Regions from separate parts of the Micromonospora siamensis genome, predicted to be linked through region 1. Evidence: riboswitches for the same ligand, from Rfam matches in the RefSeq annotation. Region 1 holds a riboswitch; the other holds the start of a gene.

The links. A riboswitch is a leader RNA that binds a small molecule or an ion and turns the genes downstream of it on or off. The one in region 1 is predicted to bind cobalamin.
Region 2: another riboswitch for cobalamin. It lies ahead of GA0074704_RS04090 (ribonucleoside-diphosphate reductase subunit alpha); the one in region 1 lies ahead of GA0074704_RS04645 (ABC transporter substrate-binding protein).

What each region holds. Positions count from the first base shown of each region.
Region 1 covers NZ_LT607751.1:985,439-995,426, forward strand. Annotated here, with positions in the region: gene mqnE (aminofutalosine synthase MqnE) at 1-68, shown strand, start outside; gene GA0074704_RS04610 (hypothetical protein) at 94-549, shown strand; gene GA0074704_RS04615 (DUF4229 domain-containing protein) at 642-923, shown strand; gene GA0074704_RS04620 (septum formation family protein) at 942-1,811, opposite strand; gene GA0074704_RS04625 (LapA family protein) at 1,925-2,365, shown strand; gene GA0074704_RS29640 (peptidase C39 family protein) at 2,442-3,782, opposite strand; gene GA0074704_RS04635 (C39 family peptidase) at 3,827-5,164, opposite strand; gene GA0074704_RS04640 (M14 family zinc carboxypeptidase) at 5,347-7,212, shown strand; cobalamin riboswitch at 7,266-7,404, shown strand; gene GA0074704_RS04645 (ABC transporter substrate-binding protein) at 7,491-8,429, shown strand; gene GA0074704_RS04650 (FecCD family ABC transporter permease) at 8,443-9,537, shown strand; gene GA0074704_RS04655 (ABC transporter ATP-binding protein) at 9,534-9,988, shown strand, end outside.
Region 2 covers NZ_LT607751.1:874,152-884,139, reverse strand. Annotated here, with positions in the region: gene GA0074704_RS04100 (hypothetical protein) at 1-1,086, opposite strand, end outside; gene GA0074704_RS04095 (SigE family RNA polymerase sigma factor) at 1,083-1,598, opposite strand; cobalamin riboswitch at 1,783-1,983, shown strand; gene GA0074704_RS04090 (ribonucleoside-diphosphate reductase subunit alpha) at 2,120-4,462, shown strand; gene GA0074704_RS04085 (ribonucleotide-diphosphate reductase subunit beta) at 4,483-5,460, shown strand; gene GA0074704_RS04080 (crotonase/enoyl-CoA hydratase family protein) at 5,735-6,505, shown strand; gene GA0074704_RS04075 (dihydrolipoyl dehydrogenase family protein) at 6,498-7,982, opposite strand; gene GA0074704_RS04070 (hypothetical protein) at 8,074-8,265, shown strand; gene GA0074704_RS29635 (hypothetical protein) at 8,288-8,419, opposite strand; gene GA0074704_RS04065 (cryptochrome/photolyase family protein) at 8,795-9,988, opposite strand, start outside.

The sequences.
Region 1 (9,988 bases):
TCCGCGAGTACGACGCCGCCCCGGCCCTGGCCGAGCGGCGCGCCGAGCCGCAGCAGGTCTGGGCCTGAGCCGGCACCGTATCCTCGTCGCACGATGACCGGACAGCAGCGCGACCGCACCGCCGAGGGCGCCGGTCAGCAGAGTGGCTTTCCCCGCCGGGACGACCAGGGGCGTGTCCTGACCCTGGGCGACCTGCTGGGGATCAGCCTGGCCGGGTGGCTCATCGGGGTGCTGGCGCTGGTGCTCTTCGACTGGGCCTTCGCCGGCCTGGGCGCGGGGTCGTTCGGGCACACCAACGGCTGGCTGGCGATCATCCTGCCGGCGTGGCTGTTCTGGGACGACTTCCGGGCCTGGGAGTTCGGCGCGGCCCGGGTGGTCGCGGCCCTGGTCGCCGCCGCGCTCGCGGTGCTGGCCGGGCTGCTGGTCGCGGGGTTCGCCGCCGGCCTGGCGCCGCTGGCCACCGGCGCTCTCGCCGCCGCGGCCTTCACCCTGGTGTACGCGGTGCTGTGGTTCCGGGGCGTGCACTGGCTGGCCCGGCGGACGGGCTGAACGACCCGCCCGACGAGGGCGCAACGGCTGGCCCGGCGGACGGGCCGAACCTGGGCCCGGGGTGACCGGGCGTGGACGAACGGAGTGGGCACGTGAGCGCGGCGGTCAAGTACACGCTGGGCCGGATCGGGTTGTTCGTCGTCGTGCTGGCGGCCCTCTGGTTCGTCGAGATGAACATGTTCCTGCGGCTGATGCTGGCGCTGGTGTTCTCCGCCGCGCTCTCGTTCTTCCTGCTCAAGGGCTGGCGGGACGAGATGGCCGGCGAGATGGCCGAGGCGGCGGCCCGCCGGAAGGCCGACAAGGAGCGGCTGCGTTCGGCGCTGGCCGGCGACGACCAGCCCACTGACGACGAGCCCGGCGACCGACGCGGCTGACCGTCGGACCGGCCCCGATCAGCCCTTCAGCGGGCGGCTCATCGTCCGGTACTCGCCGGACCAGTAGAAGCACCGGATCCCGCGGTCGCCGCGCTGCCAGGCCCCCGGCGAGGGCAGCCGGTACATCGTGCCGGAGCCGGGCACCGGCCGCTCGTCCGCCGTGCCCCGGATCCGGCGGGCGATGACCTCTCGGCAGCGGTTGTGGATCACTGCCGGGTCGCGGCCGGCGAATTCGTAGGTGCCCTCCGGCGCGGTCCAGATCCCGACGTACTCGAAGTGGTGCGCCCTGGTGCAGCCGACCGGCCCCAGGTTCCCCCACTTGTCCTCGTCGAAGCAGGCGAGGCGCAGCGGTGACGGCCGGGTGAGCGCCCCGCGCAACGACCCGGTGCGCTGCGTGGCGGAGTGGTCGGGGGTTCGTCTGCTGGAACTGCCGTCGATGCTGGACAGGGCGAACAGGTCGCAGCGGTACCAACGGCTGCCGGTCGTCCAGTCCTTCGGTTCGGGGGTGACCACTCGGACGGACATCAGCCCGCCCCGCCAGTTCGCCCCCACGAACCTGGTCGCCCTGGCGTCACACGCCTTGAAGGCCGTCCGCATGTCCGCCGAGCCGGCGGGGGGAGGCGTGACCCGTGTGGCGGCCGTGCCGGTGAACGTCCCCACGTGGACGGTCTCGGTGCGGTGCGTCTTCGCGCAGTCCACCGCCGGGTACGCGAAGCGGTAGGCGACCACCTCCACCTCCCGGTGACAGGCCCCGGCCACCGGGACGGCTGAGTCTGCCGTGGGGGTGGCCGCGCTCTGCCAGGTCGGCGCCTCGGCCGAGTCGGCGCAGCCGCTCATCAGGGTGGCGAGCAGCAGCCCGAGTGCCGTACCGCGCAGCCGACGTCGCATCCCGATCCCCGTCCCGTGTGTCACGACAGCCGGCACAGCCTAGGCAGTCCCGGCCGTCCCGTGTGGCCCGTCCACGTACGGCGGGCTGGTGGCGGGCACCTAGCATGGCCGCCGTGAGCACTCGATCCGGCAGTTGGGTAACGGCGGCCTTCTTCTGGTTGCTGGGGCCGTTGGTGATCGTCTTCTGCCTCGGTGGCGGCATCCTGGGGGTGGGGCCGGCCTGGCGGGCGCAGTTCGGAGAGGGAACGACGGGCACGTTCACCGCGGACCGTACCGAGTGCCGGAAGGGCTGCCTGATCTACGGCGACTTCGTCTCGGCCGACGGTGGCGTGAGCCGGTCGGACGTCCTGCTGCTGGACGGGCCGGAGAGGATGGACCCGGGTGCCACCGAACCGGCGAAGTACACCGGTGGCGAGTCGTCGGTGTACTCCACCTCGGGCGGGGCGAGCTGGCTGTGGGTCCTCGGGATGGCCCTGGTCGGGGCGGTCGTCGCGGTGGGATGGCTCGCGTTCGGGATCTCCTGGCTTCGAGCCCGCCGACGTCGATCGGCGTGACCGGGCCGACCGGTCCAGGCGTCAAGGAGGGGCCCCTGCCATACCGGATGCGTTGACAGGGGCCCCTCCTTTCAGCTCACCAGTTGGTGGAGCCGGGGACGACCGGCCAGGGGCGGTCGGCCGGCTTGATCAGGTACGCGATGCCGCCGGAACCGCCGGCCACCGTGCCGTTGGCCCGGTACCGCTTGGTCCGCAGCCAGATCTGCTCGAACTGCTCCCGCTTGTAGACGTTGCGCACCTCGGCGTTGGACGACGAGGCGGGGTCGTTGACGATGACGTCCCCGTCGGCGGTGAAGCCGACCACCACGAACAGGTGCCCGGCGGTGCCGTAGTTCGAGCCGTCCAGCTCGGTGCCGAGGAAGGACTGCGAGGTGATGACGGGGATGCCGGCCTTGATGAAGCGTTCCACCTCGTCGAGGGAGTGCAGCCGGGTCACCTTCGCGTCGATGTCGGGGAAGCTGGCCGCGTACGCGGTGTTGAACGGCCAGTTGCCGGCGCCCTCGTACTCGTAGTCCCAGGTCATCCGGGCGGCGTGGGCGACCTGCGGGTCGGTGTAGCCGGGGGTGACCCAGGAGAGGTCGGCGGCCGACGGGCCGCGGCCGTAGTACTCCAGCACCATGGTGGTGGAGGTGGGGCTGCACCAGACCTGGCCGCCGCCGCCCCACTCGGGGTAGTTGCCCCGGTGGATCATCTGGGAGCGGGCCGGCACGGGCAGTTCGGTGCCCCAGGCGATGCCACCCTTGCTCGGGGTGACGGTGAACCGGTCCGGCACGTTGGAGGCCATCGCGCCGAGCATCCAGACCCGGGGCGAGGCGGCCTGCCCGGGCGCGCGGTAGAGGCTCAGCTTCAGCTGGTACGACCGCAGCAGCACGCCGGCCTTCGCGTCGTCGATGGCGAAGGTGTCGGTCCAGACGCTCGACCAGGGGTCGCCCTGCCCGTCCTGGGTGGCCCGCTTGATGTCCTGGTCGCCGGAGGCCCAGCGGCCCATCACGTACCAGGGGGTGTGGTCGCCGGTGTTGTAGGTGCCCTGGAGCTCGACCTGGATCCAGGTGCCGGCCGGGGTCTCGGCGTTCCAGGACGCGACCAGTTCGGTGGCGTCGAAGCCGACCTGCCGCTGCGGGGAGGTCCAGGTGGCGTACTCCCAGGTGCGGGTGGTGCCGCTGTGTTCGTCGGTGAACTCGCCTGTGCCGGCCGGCTCGCCGATGGTGATCCCGGTGCGGTGGCCCGGGATCGCGTACGTCCCGTGGTGTTCGCCGGTACGCCAGTCGGGGTGGCTGGACCATTCCTGCCAGGTGATCTGATCGTCGTGGGTGGGCACGGGCAGATTGTTGTCGGCCCGGGCCGGGGCGGTGGTGGCGAGCAGGGTGAGCGCGGTCACGCCGGCGAGGGCGACCGCGCGCAGGTTCGGTTTGACCATGGGAACTCCGCGAGGTGAGGTGAACGGGGGAGAGGTGTCCGGTGTCACCAGTTGGTGGAGCCGTCGACCTGCGGCCAGGCGACGCCGGTGGGCTTGATCAGGTAGACGATTCCGCCGGACCCACTGCCGGTGCCGCCGCTGGCGGTGGTCCGCTTGGTGCGCAGCCAGATCTGCTCGAACTGGCCGCGCTGGTAGACGTGCCGGACCGCGTCGTTGGTCGGCGAGGCCGGGTCGTTGGCGATCACGTCGCCGGTCGCGGTGAAGCCGATCACCGTCATCAGGTGCCCGGAGGTGCCGTAGCCGGCGCCGTCCAGCTCGCTGGCGAGGAAGGAGACGCTGGTGGCGACGGGGATGCCGGCGGCGATGAAGTGTTCCAGCTCGTCCAGCGAGTGCAGCCGGGTCACCTTCGCCTCCAGCCCCGGGAAGCTGGCCGCGTACGCGGTGTTGAAGGGCCAGTTGCCGGCGCCGTCGTACTGGTAGTCGAAGACCATGCGGGCGGCGTGGTCCACGGCCGGGTCGGCGTAGGCCGGGTTCACCCAGGCGAGGTTGGCGGCGGAAGGCTTGCGGCCCCAGTACTCGACCAGCATCTCGGTGGAGGTGGGGGAGCACCACGCCTCGCCGCCGTTGTCGTACTCGGGGTACTGGCCGGCGTGGATCTCCTGCGAGTAGCGCGGCACGGCCAGTTCGGTGCCCCAGGCGATCCCGCCGGCGCTGGGGGTGACGGAGAACCGGTCGGGCACGGCCGAACTCATCGCACCGACCGAGCGGACCACCGGCGTGACGGTCCGGGTCGGGTCGCGGTAGAGGGTCAGCCGGAGCTGGTACGCCCGCAGCAGCACCCCGGCGGCCGGGTCATCGACGGCGAGGGTGTCGGTCCAGACGCTGGAGGTCTTGTCGCCCTGCTTGTCGACGCTGGTCCGCTTGATGTCGGTGTCGCCGGAGGCCCAGCGGCCCAGCACGTACCAGGGGGTGCGGCTGCCGGTGGTGTAGGTGCCCTGGACCTCGACCTGGAGCCAGGTGCCGGCGGGGGTGTCGGCGTTCCACGAGGCGACCAGCTCGGTGGCGCCGAAGCCGACCTGGGTGAGCGGCGAGGTCCAGGTGCCGTACGCCCAGGTGCGCCGGGTGCCGGTGTGCGGGTCGCGGTACTGGGTGGTGCCGACCGGCGTGCCGAGGGCGAGGCCGGTCGCGGTGACGGTGGTGCCGGCGGTGGTGCCGGTGCCGAGGGTGGTGCCGGACCAGCCCTGCCAGGTGATCTGCTCGTCGTGGGTGACGGTGGTCGTGCCCGGGACGGGCCGGGTGGCGCCGGCCGGTGTCGTGGTGGCGAGCAGGGTGAGCGCGGTGAGGCCGGCGAGGGCGGCCGTGCGCAGGGGGTTCGTGACCATGGCAGCTCCACAGTGCTGAGGCGTCCTTGCCGTTCACTGTCCCGCCCGGAGGGAAGTTTCGCCAGGGTTCGAAGCATGGAAAATTGTTGCCGGTGTGAGGATCCGGTCGGGATGACGCCTCGATATTGATCTGAATTGATTGATCAGGTGAAGTGTGCGCAAGGACCCCGAGGAGGTTATCCATGGCCCTCCGCACGCCCACCCTCCGCCGCCGCCTGGCGCTCGCCCTCGCCGCCGGGCTCGGCCTCGTCACCCTCGCCGGCACCCCGGTCTCCGCACGGCCGGCGCCGGACCGCGGCGCCGAACCGGCCGCCGTCGCCTACCGGGTCGTCGGCCCCCGCACCCTCGCCGACCGGGACGCCGTCGCCCGCACCGGCGCCGCCATCGACCTGGTCGAGGACGGCCGGTTGTACGTCTCGGCCACCCGAAGAGAGGTCGCGGCCATCCAGCGCCTCGGCTTCACCCTGGAACGCGAGACCACACCCGCGCCGTCCGGCGACGTCGGCACCCAGGCGTTCCCGTCCGCCGACTCCAACTACCACGACTACGCCGAGCTGAACACGCTGGTGAACCAGGTGGTCGCCGACCACCCGACCATCGCCCGGCGGATCAGCATCGGCACCTCGTACGAGGGCCGGGACCTGATGGCGGTGAAGATCTCCGACAACGTCGGCACCGACGAGAACGAACCGGAGATCCTCTTCAACGCCCAGCAGCACGCCCGCGAGCACCTGACCGTCGAGATGGCGATCTACCTGCTCAACCTCTTCACCGACAACTACGGCACCGACTCCCGGATCACCAACATCGTCAACTCGCGGGAGATCTGGATCGTCCCCACCGTCAACCCCGACGGCAGCGAGTACGACATCGCCACCGGGTCGTACCGGTCGTGGCGGAAGAACCGGCAGCCCAACAGCGGCTCGTCGTACGTCGGGACCGACCTGAACCGGAACTGGTCGTACCAGTGGGGCTGCTGCGGCGGCTCGTCCGGCTCCACCTCGTCGGACACCTACCGTGGCCCGTCCGCCTTCTCCGCGCCGGAGACGTCCGCGCTGCGCAACTTCGTCAACAGCCGGGTGGTCGGCGGGGTGCAGCAGATCAAAGCGAACATCGACTTCCACACGTACTCCGAGCTGGTGCTCTGGCCGTACGGCTACACCACCGCGAACACCGCCACCGGGATGAACGCCGACCAGTACAACACCTTCGCCACCCTCGGCCAGCAGATGGCGGCCACCAACAACTACACCCCGGAGCAGTCCAGCGACCTGTACATCGCCGACGGCACCAGCATCGACTGGATGTGGGCGACCCACGGCATCTGGGCGTACACCTTCGAGATGTACCCGGGGTCGTCCAGCGGCGGCGGCTTCTACCCGCCCGACGAGGTGATCCCCGCCCAGACCTCCCGCAACAAGGAGGCCGTCCTGCTGCTGTCGGAGTACGCCGACTGCCCGTACCGGGTGATCGGGAAGCAGGCGCAGTACTGCGGCACCGGCGGGGGCGGCACCACCGTCTGGTCGGACACCTTCGAGACCGCGACCGGCTGGACGACCAACCCGGCCGGCACCGACACCGCCACCACCGGCCAGTGGGAACGCGGCGCCGCGCAGGCCACCAGCTCGTCGGGGGCCAAGCAGCTCACGCCGTACGCGGGCAGCAACGACCTGGTCACCGGTCGGCTGGCCGGCACCTCGGCGGGTGACTACGACGTCGACGGCGGGGTGACCAGCGCCCGCTCCCCGGCCGTGACCCTCCCGTCGAGCGGCACGCTCACCCTCTCGCTGGCCTGGTACCTGGCGCACGGCTCGAACGCGTCGTCCGCCGACTACTTCCGGGTGAGCGTGATCCACAACGGCGGCACCACCGCCCTGCTCAACGTCGCCGGGGCGGCCACCAACCGCAACGGCGCCTGGACGCTGTCGAACCTCGACCTCACCCCGTACGCCGGGCAGTCCGTCCGGATCCAGGTCGACGCCGCCGACGCGTCGACGGCCAGCCTGGTCGAGGCGGCCGTGGACAACGTCACCATCACCGCGTCCTGACCACCCACCGGCGGGGCCCCGACCCCCTCGGGGCCCCGCCACCCCACTGCCGGTCACCACGCGTGCGCTACCGTGGCACGGATCGTCCCGCAGCGAAGCCGGTGGGAAACCGGCGCTGTCCCGCAACTGTGATGCCCCGCCCGGACACGGGTGGGGACGAGCCAGGTCGCCTGCGGACGATCGCGACACGCGCTCTCGAGGAAGGGCGCCTCGCGGACGGGCGGCCCCTGCCCCCCCTGTCGGCGAAGCACCACGCTCCTCGACCGACAGGAGGACCGATGTCCAGACGTACCCCCCGGGTGTTCGCCGCCCTGCTCACGGCCGCCGCGCTGACCCTCGGCGCCTGCGCCGAGAAGAGCTCGGACACCACCCCCGCTGCCGGCGGGAACTCCCCGGCCGCCAGCTTCCCCGCCACCGTCGGCAAGCTGACCCTGACCAAGCGCCCCGAGAAGATCGTCTCGATGTCGCCGACCGCGACCGAGATGCTCTTCGCCATCGGCGCCGGCAAGCAGGTCACCGCGGTCGACGACCAGTCGAACTACCCCGCCGAGGCGCCCAAGAGCGACCTGTCCGGCTTCCAGCCCAACGCCGAGGCGATCGCCGGCAAGATCCCCGACCTGGTGGTGCTCTCCAACGACACCAACAAGATCGTCGACCAGCTCACCAAGCTGAAGATCCCGGTGCTGCTCGCCCCCGCCGCCAACACCCTGGACGACACCTACCGGCAGATCACCGACCTGGGCACCCTCACCGGTCACCCCACCGAGGCCGCCGACCTGACGAAGCGGATGAAGGACGACATCGCCAAGCTGGTCAAGGACCTGCCGCAGCGGTCGGAGAAGCTGACCTACTTCCACGAGCTGGGCCCGGAGCTCTACACCGCCACCAGCAAGACCTTCATCGGCTCGCTCTACGCGCTGGCCGGCCTGGAGAACATCGCCGACGCCTCCGACGCCGACGGCAAGGCGATGGGCTACCCGCAGCTCTCCCAGGAGGTCATCGTCAAGGCCGACCCCGACTTCGTCTTCCTCGCCGACACCAGGTGCTGCCAGCAGTCGCCTGACAAGATCAAGGCGCGCAGCGGCTGGGCCGGCCTCACCGCCGTCAAGAACAACCAGGTGGTCGCCCTCGACGACGACATCGCCTCCCGCTGGGGCCCGCGCGTCGTCGACCAGGTCCGCGCGATCGTCGACGCGGTCGCCAAGGTTCCCGCGTGACGGTCCACCACCGGTGACCGTGCGACCCACGGAGTCCGACCGGCCGGCCGGGGCGTCCCGCACGCCCCGGCCGGCCGGGCTGCGGCTGCGCTGGCTGGTCGCCGGCGTCGCCGCCGTGCTGGTCGCGCTGGTCGCCGGCGTCTCGCTGGGACCGGTCAGCCTGCCGGCCGGCAGCGTCGCCGTCGAACTGCTCAACCTGCTGCCCGGGGTGCACCTGGACAGCGGGCTCAGCGCCGGCGAGATCGCCATCGTCACCGAGCTGCGACTGCCCCGGGCGGTGCTCGGACTGCTGGTCGGCGCGCTGCTCGCCCTCGCCGGCGGCGCGTACCAGGGGGTGTTCCGCAACCCGCTCGCCGACCCGTACCTGCTGGGCGTGGCGGCCGGCGCCGGACTCGCGGTGACCGTGGCGATCGTCCTCGGGGCCGACGTCGAGGTGTTCAGCGGGATGTCGCTGACCGTGCCGCTGGCCGCGTTCGTCGGCTCCCTCGGGGCGGTGCTGATGACGTACCTGCTCGGGGCGGCCGGCGGGCGGGACCGCTCCCCGGCCACCCTGATCCTGGCCGGGGTGGCCGTCTCCGCGTTCCTCGCCGCCGGGCAGACGTACCTGCTCCAGCGGCACGCCGACAGCATCCAGCCGGTCTACTCCTGGCTGCTCGGCCGGCTCGCCACCGCCGGCTGGTCCGACGTGCGGCTGGTCCTGCCGTACTTCGCGGTCACCGCCGTGGTGGTGCTGCTGCACCGGCGGGAACTCGACGTGCTCTCCCTCGGCGACGACGAGGCGACCAGCCTCGGGCTGCACCCACAGCGCTCCCGCTACCTGCTGATCGCCGCCGCCTCGCTGGGCACCGCCGCCGCGGTCTCCGCCTCCGGCCTGATCGGCTTCGTCGGGGTCATCGTGCCGCACACCGTACGGATGCTCGCCGGCTCCAGCTACCGGGTGGTACTGCCGCTCTCCATGCTCTTCGGCGGCGCGTTCCTCGCCCTGACCGACGTGGTGGCCCGGACCGCCGCCGCCCCGCAGGAGATCCCGATCGGCGTGGTCACCGCGCTGCTCGGCGGCCCGTTCTTCGTGCTGATCCTGCGTACCGCCCGGCGGGTCTTCCCGTGACCGGGCGCGAGCCGGCGGCCGTCGAGGTGCGGGGCCTGCACGTCACCCTGGACCGGGTGCCGATCCTCACCGGCGTGGACCTGACCGTGGCGGCCGGCGAGTGGGTCACCGTGATCGGCCCGAACGGCGCCGGCAAGTCGACCCTGTTGCGCGCCGTCGGCGGCCTGCTGCCCGCCGGGGCCGCCGTCACCCTCTTCGGTACGCCGATCCGTGCCCTGAAACCCCGCCAGCGGGCCCGGGTGGTGGCCACCGTCGCGCAGTCCCCGGCGGTGCCGGCCGGCATGTCGGTGCTGGACTACGTGCTGCTCGGGCGCACCCCGTACATCGCCCCGCTGGGCCGGGAGTCCGCCGCCGACCTGGCCGCCGTGCACGACGTGCTGGCCCGGCTGGATCTGGGCGCCTTCCACGGCCGGGAGCTGGCCACCCTCTCCGGCGGGGAACGGCAGCGGGT
Region 2 (9,988 bases), 110 kb from region 1:
GGGCCGGAAGGTGGTGCCACGGAACAGCCCGTCCAGGTCACCGCCGAGGGCGCGCAGGGTCGCCTCGTCGTTGGCGGTGATCTCCACGTACAGCCCCTGGACGTTGTAGACCTGGAGGCTGGCGCCGCCGTCGCCAGAGGTCCGGCGGCGGGCCGGGTGACCGTCGATGGTCGAGTCGGGGTCGGCGAGGACCGAGCCGTCACCCTTCTCCGAGGTACGCGGCATCAGCTGCACGGTCAGCGGCCAGTCGCCGTACTTCGTGCGCTTGCCGGTGCCGTAGGCGAGGCGCGCGTCCCAGCCGCCGCCGGGTCGGGTGGTCACCTGGTACGACATCGGCTTCAGTGTGGACGGCAGGGCGCGGAAGGCCACCGGGACGGGGATCGGGCGGTCGACGGCGTACCGGATGTCGAGGGCGATCCGGCGGACGAGGGCCTGCGGGTCGGTGCCCGCCGGCACGTTGATCAGGCCCACCTCCGCCCAGGCGCCCGGGGCGTACTGCCAGCGCAGGGCGGCGCCCCGGCCGACGACGGCCACCGGGTTCCACCAGGCGGGGCGGCCGGCGACCGGTTCGGCGGCGGTCAGGCCGGAGGTGCCGGCGCTCCCGGCGGGGCGGACGAAGTTGTCGTCGTCGGCCAGGGCGATGTCGGAGCCCCGGGGCACCATCCGCAGCATGAGCCGCATCCCCTCCCCCCCGGGCTGGGGCGCCGCCGCGTACAGGGTGAGTTGCGTGGACCGGGTGACGACGGTCCGGTCGGTGAGACCGGCGGGGAGCCAGCCGAGGTCGGCGTACTGGCGGGCCGGGTCGAAGGCGGCCGGCGCCCGGTCGGGCAGCGGGGCGGCGGGGGTCGGCGTGCCGGTCGCCGTCGGCACGGCGGCCACGGGTGGGGGCGCGGGCCGGTCGCCGCGGTCGAGCAGGGTCGGCGCGGTGGCGACGAGCGCCACGACGGCGAGTCCGGCGGTGGCCGCGGTGGCGATCCGGCGGTGCCGGATCCGCCGCCGCCCGTCGCGTACCGCCCGGTGCAGGTCCACCCCGGACGGGGGCAGCGGTGAGTCGCGCAGCGGTTCGAGGAGCTTCCCGTCAGTCATCGTGCCTCTCCCGTGATCACGTAGTCGGCGGTACCGAGCAGGCGGCGCAGGCGGGCCAGGCCCTGGGCGGTCTGGCTCTTGACGGTGCCGGCGGTGCAGCCGAGGGTCGCGGCCACCTCGTCGACCGGGCGGTCGTGCAGGAAGCGCAGCACCAGCACGGCCCGCTGCCGGGGCGGCACCTGGGCCAGCGCGGCGTGCAGCAGTTCGCGGTCCTCGACCGCGTCGCCGAGCGGCCTCGCCGTCGGCTCCGGCGGGACGTCCGTCAGGCGTACCCGGGACCAGAGCCGGCGCTTCTCGTCGAGGAAGACCCGGACCAGGACCGTCCGGACGTACGCGTCGACGTTCTGCGCCTCGCGGGCTCGCCGCCAGTTGACGTAGAGCCGGGTGACCGCCGTCTGGACCAGGTCGTCACCGCGGTGCGGGTCGCCGGTGAGCTGGCTGGCGATCCGGCGCAGCAGCGGCAGCCGCGCGGTGACGTACTCGACGTACTCCTGCTCCAGGTCCGCCCGCATCCACCCAACCCCGTTCGTGTGTGATTCCACCCCGCTGACGGGCCCGGCCTCCGTCCAGGTTGTATGCCAACCCGGAAAACTCTAGAGCCCGACACGCCCACAGCATGTGGTGTGTTGGCTTTTTCCGAGCCACTACATCTAGGATCGTTTTCGTTGCTGGTGTGACCCGTCCGACGGGTCCGCCAGGTGTCGACGCCTGCCAGGCGTCGCGCCGAACAGGGAACCCGGTGCGAATCCGGGGCTGCCCCGCAGCGGTGAGCGGGAACGAGAGCCGTCAACTGAGCACTGGGCCCGACGGGGCCCGGGAAGCGACGGCCGGTAGGCCAGCGCGTCGCCAACGCGCCCGCCCGCGAGTCCGAAGACCTGCCAGCAGTGCGTGCCCGCCGGGTGCGCGTACCACCTCGGGGCCTCGTGGGAGGGCCGTCGAGCCGTAACGGAACACCGCCGGCACACCGACCGGCGGCGCTCCGGCGTGCCGTCGTGCCCTCCCCACGGTCCACACCGACCATCCAGGAGAGCACGTGACGGCGTCATCCACCCTTGCCCCACCCCCGGTCGACGCGCTGCGGGAACTGCTGCACCGGCACCGGCACGACCTGCCCGACACCGACCCGGAGCGGATCCTCGCCCTGGTCGAGTCGGGGCGTACCGCCCGGGCCGACGCGGCGGAGCTGACCGGGCTGGCCATCTCGGCGGCGGCCGGCCTGATCGCCGAGGAACCCGCGTACACGAAGCTGGCCGCCCGGCTGCTCGCCGCCCGGACCGCCGACGAGACCCGGGAGCAGGGCATCCTGCGGTTCTCCGACAGCGTCGCCGTCGCGTACGCCGAGGGGCTGCTGGACCCGGACTTCGCCGGCTTCGTCGCGGCGCACGCCGACGCCCTCGACGGCTTGGTCGACCACGCGCACGACGCCGCGTTCGAATACTTCGGCCTGCGTACGCTCACCGACCGCTACCTGCTGCGGCATCCCACCACGCGGGCGGTGCTGGAACGTCCGCAGCACTTCTGGCTGCGGGTCGCCACCGGCCTGTCGGACACCGTCACCGAGGCCGCCGCGCTCTACCGGCGGATGTCCCGGCTGGCCTACCTGCCCAGCTCGCCGACCCTGTTCAACGCGGGCGCCCGGCACCAGCAGCTCTCCTCCTGCTTCCTGGTCGACTCGCCGCGCGACGAGCTGGACTCGATCTATCAGCGGTACACGCAGATCGCCCGGCTGTCGAAGTTCGCCGGCGGGATCGGGGTGTCCTGGTCCCGGGTGCGTTCGCGGGGGTCGCTGATCCGGGGCACCAACGGTCGCTCCAACGGCATCGTGCCGTGGCTGCGGACCCTGGACGCCAGCGTGGCCGCGGTCAACCAGGGCGGCCGGCGCAAGGGTGCCGCCTGCGTCTACCTGGACACCTGGCACGCCGACGTCGAGGAGTTCCTGGAGCTCAAGGACAACACCGGCGACGAGGCCCGGCGGACCCACAACCTGAACCTGGCGAACTGGGTGCCGGACGAGTTCATGCGGCGGGTCGAGGCGGACGCGCAGTGGTCGCTCTTCGACCCGAAGGAGGTGCCGGAGCTGGTCGACCTGTGGGGCGAGGAGTTCGACACCGCGTACCGGGCGGCGGAGGCGGCCGGCAAGGCGGTCCGCACGCTGCCGGCCCGCACCCTGTACGCCCGGATGATGCGCACCCTGGCGCAGACCGGCAACGGCTGGATGACCTTCTCCGACGCGGCGAACCGCACCTGCAACCAGGTCGGCAACGGCGGCGGGGTGGTGCACCACTCCAACCTGTGCACCGAGATCCTGGAGGTGACCAGCGACGACGAGACGGCGGTCTGCACCCTGGGCTCGATCAACCTGGCCGCGCACCTGGTGGACGGCGGGGTCGACTTCGCCACGCTGGGCGAGACGGTGCGGATCGCGGTGGGCGCGCTGGACCGGGCGATCGACCGGAACTGGTTCCCGACCGAGGAGGCCGGGACGGCGCACCGGCGCTGGCGGCCGCTGGGGCTGGGCGTGATGGGGCTGGCCGACGTGTTCGCGGCGCTGCGGCTGCCGTTCGACTCGGCCGAGGCGCTGGCCCTGTCCACCCGGATCGCCGAGGAGATCGCCCTGGCCGCGTACGACGCGTCGGCCGACCTGGCCGAGGCGTTGGGGGCGCACCCGGCGTACCCGCTGACCCGGGCGGCGGGCGGGGTGCTGCACCCGGACCACTGGCCGGACGCCCGACCGACCCGACCGGAGGCGTGGGCCGTGCTGCGGGAGAAGGTCGCCCGGCACGGGCTGCGCAACTCGCTGCTGGTGGCGATCGCCCCGACGGCGACCATCGCGTCGATCGCCGGCTGCGCCGAGTGCGTGGAGCCGCTGGTGTCGAACCTGTTCAAGCGGGAGACGCTCTCCGGCGAGTTCCTCCAGGTCAACCGGCACCTGGTGGCGGACTTGAAGCGGCTGGGCCGGTGGGACGCGCCGACCCGGGAGGCGATCAAGCGGGCCGACGGGTCGGTGCAGGAGCTGGACCTGCCGGCGGAGCTGAAGGCGTTGCACCGTACGGCGTGGGAGCTGCCGCAGAAGGCGCTGATCGACCTGGCCGCCGCCCGGGCGCCGTACGTGGACCAGTCGCAGTCGCTGAACCTGTTCCAGGCCAGCCCCACCATCGGCCGCCTCTCCTCGATGTACGCGTACGCCTGGCGGGCCGGCCTGAAGACGACCTACTACCTGCGGTCTCGCCCGGCCACCCGGATCGCCCAGACCACGGTGACCGCCGCCGTGCCGGCGCAGTCCCGGCCGGCCCTGCTCACCCTGCCCGTGGCGAGCGACGACGACGCCGTCGCCTGCTCGCTGGAGAACCCGGACGTCTGCGAGGCCTGCCAGTGACGACGCTGCTGGATCCCGGCATGGACCTGACCCTGCGACCGATGCGCTACCCGGAGTTCTACGAGCGGTTCCGGGCGGCCATCCGCAACACCTGGACGGTGGAGGAGGTGGACCTGGCCTCCGACGTACCCGATCTGGCGAAGCTGTCACCCGGCGAGCGGCACCTGGTGCACCGCCTGGTGGCGTTCTTCGCCACCGGCGACTCGATCGTGGCGAACAACCTGGTGCTCAACCTCTATCAGCACGTCAACGCCCCCGAGGCCCGCCTCTATCTGTCGCGGCAGCTCTTCGAGGAGGCGGTGCACGTCCAGTTCTACCTGACCCTGCTGGACACCTACCTGCCCGACCACGAGGAGCGGGTGAAGGCGTTCGCGGCGGTCGAGCACATCCCGTCGATCCGGGACAAGGCGGAGTTCTGCTTCCGCTGGATCGACTCGATCGGCAGCCTGCACCGGCTGGAGACCCGGGCCGACCGGCGGGCGTTCCTGCTCAACCTGATCTGCTTCGCGGCCTGCGTGGAGGGGCTGTTCTTCTACGGCGCCTTCGCCTACGTCTACTGGCTGCGCTCGCGCGGCCTGCTCTCCGGGCTGGCCACCGGCACCAACTGGGTGTTCCGCGACGAGTCGATGCACATGGAGTTCGCCTTCTCGGTGGTGGACACGGTCCGCGCCGAGGAGCCGGCCCTCTTCGACGCGGAGATGGAGGCGGACGTGCGGCGGATGCTCGACGAGGCCGTCGCGGCGGAGCTGGCGTTCGCCCGCGACCTCTGCGGGGAGGGCCTGCCGGGCATGAACACCACCGACATGCGCCGCTACCTGGAGTACGTCGCCGACGCGCGGCTCGCCCGGCTCGGCCTTCCTCCGGCGTACGGGTCGAGCAACCCGTTCCCGTTCATGGAGTTGCAGGACGTGCAGGAGCTGACGAACTTCTTCGAGCGGCGGGTGTCGGCCTACCAGGTGGCGGTCGAGGGGACGGTGGCGCTCGACGAGGCGTTCTGAGCGGGTGGCCGGCTCGTCCGGGCCCGCTCGTCCCCCCGTGCTCGGCGGGACCGGGGACACCTCCTGCCCGCGCTACAGACTTGAGAGCACGGACGACTCAACCGCACCGGGCGGCTCCGCCCGGCCTCTGAGTCGTTCACGCTCTCAAGTCTGTAGGCACGGCGCACACCCGGGCCAGGCCCGGCCGGCCCCGGACCGAGGTCGCGCTCCGGCCGGCAGGCCCGGTCCGATCGGGCCGTGGCGGGCGGGCGCGCCCGCCGGGCATGCTGTCCCGATGGGTGTACGGGTGGAACGCGACGGGCCGGTGACCACGGTGATCCTGGACCGGCCGGCGGCCCGCAACGCCGTCGACGGCCCGACCGCGCGGGCGCTGGCCGACGCGTTCCGCGCCTTCGAGGCCGACCCCACGGCAGCGGTCGCGGTGCTCTGGGGGGCCGGCGGCACGTTCTGCGCGGGCGCCGACCTCAAGGCCATCGGTACGCCCAGCGGCAACCGGGTCGAACCGGAGGGCGACGGCCCGATGGGACCCACCCGGATGTCACTGTCCAAGCCGGTCGTCGCCGCGATCTCCGGGTACGCCGTGGCCGGCGGCCTGGAGCTGGCGCTCTGGTGCGACCTGCGGGTCGCCGAGTCCGACGCGACGCTCGGGGTGTTCTGCCGGCGGTGGGGGGTGCCGCTGATCGACGGCGGGACGGTCCGGCTGCCGAGACTCATCGGCGAGAGCCGGGCGATGGACCTGATCCTCACCGGCCGGCCCGTCGGCGCCGACGAGGCGTACGCGATGGGGTTGGTGAACCGGCTGGTCGCGCCGGGTGAGGCGCGGGCGGCGGCCGAACGGCTCGCGGCCGAGATCGCCCGGCACCCGCAGACCTGCCTGCGCAACGACCGCGCCTCGGTCCTCGCCACCGCCGGCCGGCCGGAGCCGGAGGCGCTCGCCGTCGAGCTGACGTACGGGATGGGCTCGCTGGCCACCGACGCGGCGGCCGGCGCGGCCCGGTTCGCCGCGGGTGCCGGCCGCCACGGCGACCCCGCGCCGCTCAGCTGAGGTCGCGCAGCGCCGTCTCGATGGCCCGGTGGAACGTCGGGTACGCGTAGATCATGTGCCGGAGCTGGCTGATCGGCACGGACGCGTGCACCGCCACGACCAGCCCGGAGAGCACCTCGCCGCCGGCCGGACCGACCGAGGTGGCCCCGACCAGCACGCCCTGGTCGGCGTCGGCGACCAGCTTGATGAAGCCGTCGCCGGGCGTCTTGTGGATCCAGCCGCGGGTGGACGACGACAGCTCGGCGAAGCCGATCTGCACGTTGATCCCCCGGTCCCGGGCCTGCTGCTCGGTGAGCCCCACCGCGCCCACCTCCGGGTCGGTGAAGGTCACCCGGGGCAGGGCCCGGTAGTCGGCGACCGGGACGCTGCCCGGCGCGACGGTCGACCCGCCGGCGCTCATCGCCCCGCCGACGGAGCTGACCACGCCGGCCGCGCCGCCGACCACGCTGGCGGTGCCGCTGGCGTCCGGCCCACCCTGGGCACGGCGCACGTGGTCGAGCACGTCGGCCACGACGATCGCCGCCTGGTACATGGCGATGTGGGTGAACGCGCCCTCGCCGGTGAGGTCGCCGACCGCCCAGATCCCGTCGGCGGCGTGCATCCGGCTGTCCACCGGCAGGTAGCGCTGCTTGGCGTCCACCCCGACGCTGTCCAGGCCCAGCTCCTCCAGGTGGGCCCGACGGCCGGTGACCACCAGCAGCCGGTCACCGGTGTACGACCCGCCGCCCGCGTGCACGGTGAAGGCCGAGCCGTCGTGGCTGACCCGTTCCGCCTTGACGCCCGTCTCGACGGTGACGCCGTCGGCGCGCAGCGCTGCCGCGGCCACCTTCGACGACTCGGGTTCCTCCACGGCGAGCACCCGGTCGGCGGCCTCGATCACCGTCACCCGCACCCCGAACCGGGCGAACACCTGCGCCAGCTCCAGCCCGATCGCGCCGCCGCCGAGCACCAGCAGCGTGGCCGGCAGCTTCTCGACCTCGATCGCCTGGTGGTTGGTCCAGTACGGCGTGTCGGCCAGCCCGTCGATCGGCGGCACCGACGGTCGGGTGCCGGTGCCCAGCACGACCGCGTGCCGAGCCTGGAACACCTGGTCACCGACGCGTACCCGGCCGGGGCCGTCGAGCCGCCCGGCGCCGCGGACGAACCGGCCACCCTTGCCGATGAACCGGTCCACCGCCGCCTGGTCGTCCCAGGTGTCGGTGGCCTCCTCGCGGATCCGCTTCGCCACCGGGGCCCAGTCCGGCCGGACCTCCGCCGAGCCGGCCAGCTCGTTGACCCGGTGTGCCTCGGCCAGGGCGTTCGCCGCCCGGATCATCATCTTGCTCGGGATGCAGCCCCAGTACGGGCACTCGCCCCCGACCAGGTCCCGTTCGACGCCGACGACGTCGAGGCCGGCCTCGGCGAGTCGCCCGGCCACCTCCTCGCCGCCCACGCCGAGCCCGACGACGACCACGTCCACGATCTCCGGCTCCGTCACCTTGCCAGCATTGCGTACCGCCCGGCCGCCGGCCACCGTGCCCGCCCGGAATTCCCCCGCCCGTAATGATCCTCACCGCCTACCGTCCGGGGTGGCGTGGCGGGCCGGGGAGATCCCGGCGGTGAACCTGCACGCGACAGCCACCGCGCTGGCCCGGCTCTACGGCGGGCTGCTGTCCGGCGGCACCCTGGACGGCGTACGCCTGCTCTCCCCCGACCTGGTCCGGCTGGCCGCCCACAACCGGGTGGATGACCTGGTCGAGGCGCTGCACTCCTGCCTGTGACGGGCTTCCTGCCGGTGCCGCCTCAGCCGAGCGGGTTGCCCGTCGCCCCCGCCGTCGGCCCCGCCGTCGCCCCGCCGTCGCCGGCGACGAGCCCGTCGAGGACGGCGGCCCGGTCCCCGAGTTTTCCGCCGCGGCCCGGGGCGTCGCCGCCCACCCGCACCCACCTCACCTTCCGTGACGGGCACCGCCGATCACTTGGCGTCACCAGCCGCCGGGGCCCACGTTCCCTCCTCCCCCGCTTTGCTCTGCTGCCATCGACGCAACACGGTGCTGACCTGAGGTTCAACCGTCCGGAGAACCTCACGACCGCCACTGCAGGGTGACTTTCGGTGACTGTTGCGCGGGTGGCAGCAGAGCAAAGGGGGGTGAAGACAGGTCGGCGGGGCGGCCGGCCGTCGCGCTCGGTGACACTCAGCAGGCAAACCCGGCCGTAGGCGGCCAGCCCGACCGCAGCCCGGCACCCCGGCCGGGCAGCGCGGCCGGGCAGCCTGGCCGGACAGCCTGGCCGGACAGCGCGACGGCGGGCGGATCAGCGCATCCAGACCGGGTCGGCGCCGGGGACCTCCAGCGGGGCCGGGTAGTCCAGCGTCCGGCGTTCCTCCGGGGGCAGCCGCCACGGCTGGTGCACCGCCTTGCCCGCGACGGAGGCCAGCTCGGGCACCCAGCGCCGGACGTAGTCGCCGGCCGGGTCGTACCGTTCGGCCTGCCGGACCGGGTTGAGGCTGCGATAGGGGCGGCTGTCGTTGCCGGTGCCGGCCACCCACTGCCAGTTGCCGGAGTTGTTCGCCACGTCGCCGTCGAGCAGCCAGTGGGCGAAGACCGCCACCCCGGGCCGCCAGTCCAGCCCGAGCACCTTGGTCAGGTAGCCGGCGGTGATCAGCCGGGCCCGGTTGTGCATCCAGCCCTCGGCCTGCATCTGCCGCATCCCGGCGTCCACGATGGGCATGCCGGTCCGCCCCTCGGTCCAGGCGGCCATCGCCTCGTCGTCGTACCGCCAGTCCTCGCTCGCGCCCCGCCGGTACGCCTTCGTCGAGATCTCCGGGAAGGCGGCGGTGACCTGGTAGTAGAAGTCGCGCCAGCAGAGCTGCCGGACGAACGGGTGGGACCGGTCGCCGGCCCGCTCCGCCACCGCCAGCGGAGAGACGCAGCCGAACCGCAGGTACGGGCTGAGCCGGGACGTCTCGTCGCCGGCCATGTCGTCGTGGATGTCGTCGTACCGGGCCAAGGTCGGCAGCCACTGCTTCAGCCGGCGCCGGGCATGCGACTCGCCGCCCGGCGCGGCGTCCGGCGACTCGCCCTTCGGCAGCGCCGGCAGCCGCCCGACCTGGACGCCGGCGGGCAGCTCGACCCGCTTCGGGGCGGCCAGCTCCGCCCGCCGGTCCACCCCCTGCCAGACCCGGAAGTACGGGCTGAACACCCGGTAGTGGTCGCCACCGGTCGGGCGTACCGCCCCCGGCTCCACGACGGTCAGGCCGGGGAAGAGCTTCAGGTGCAGCCGGTGCCGCTCGCACTCCTCGCGCAGCCGGCGCTCGCGCCGCGCGGCGTACCGGCTGACGTCGGCGGAGAGCGCCACCGCCTCGGCGCCCACCTCACCGGCCAGCCGGATCGTCTCCGCCACCGGGTCACCCCGCCGGATCACCAGGTCGCCACCGCGCTCGCGGAGCGCGTCGCGCAGCTCGGCGAGGCACTGGTGCAGGAACCGGGTGCGGTTGGGGGACTTCTC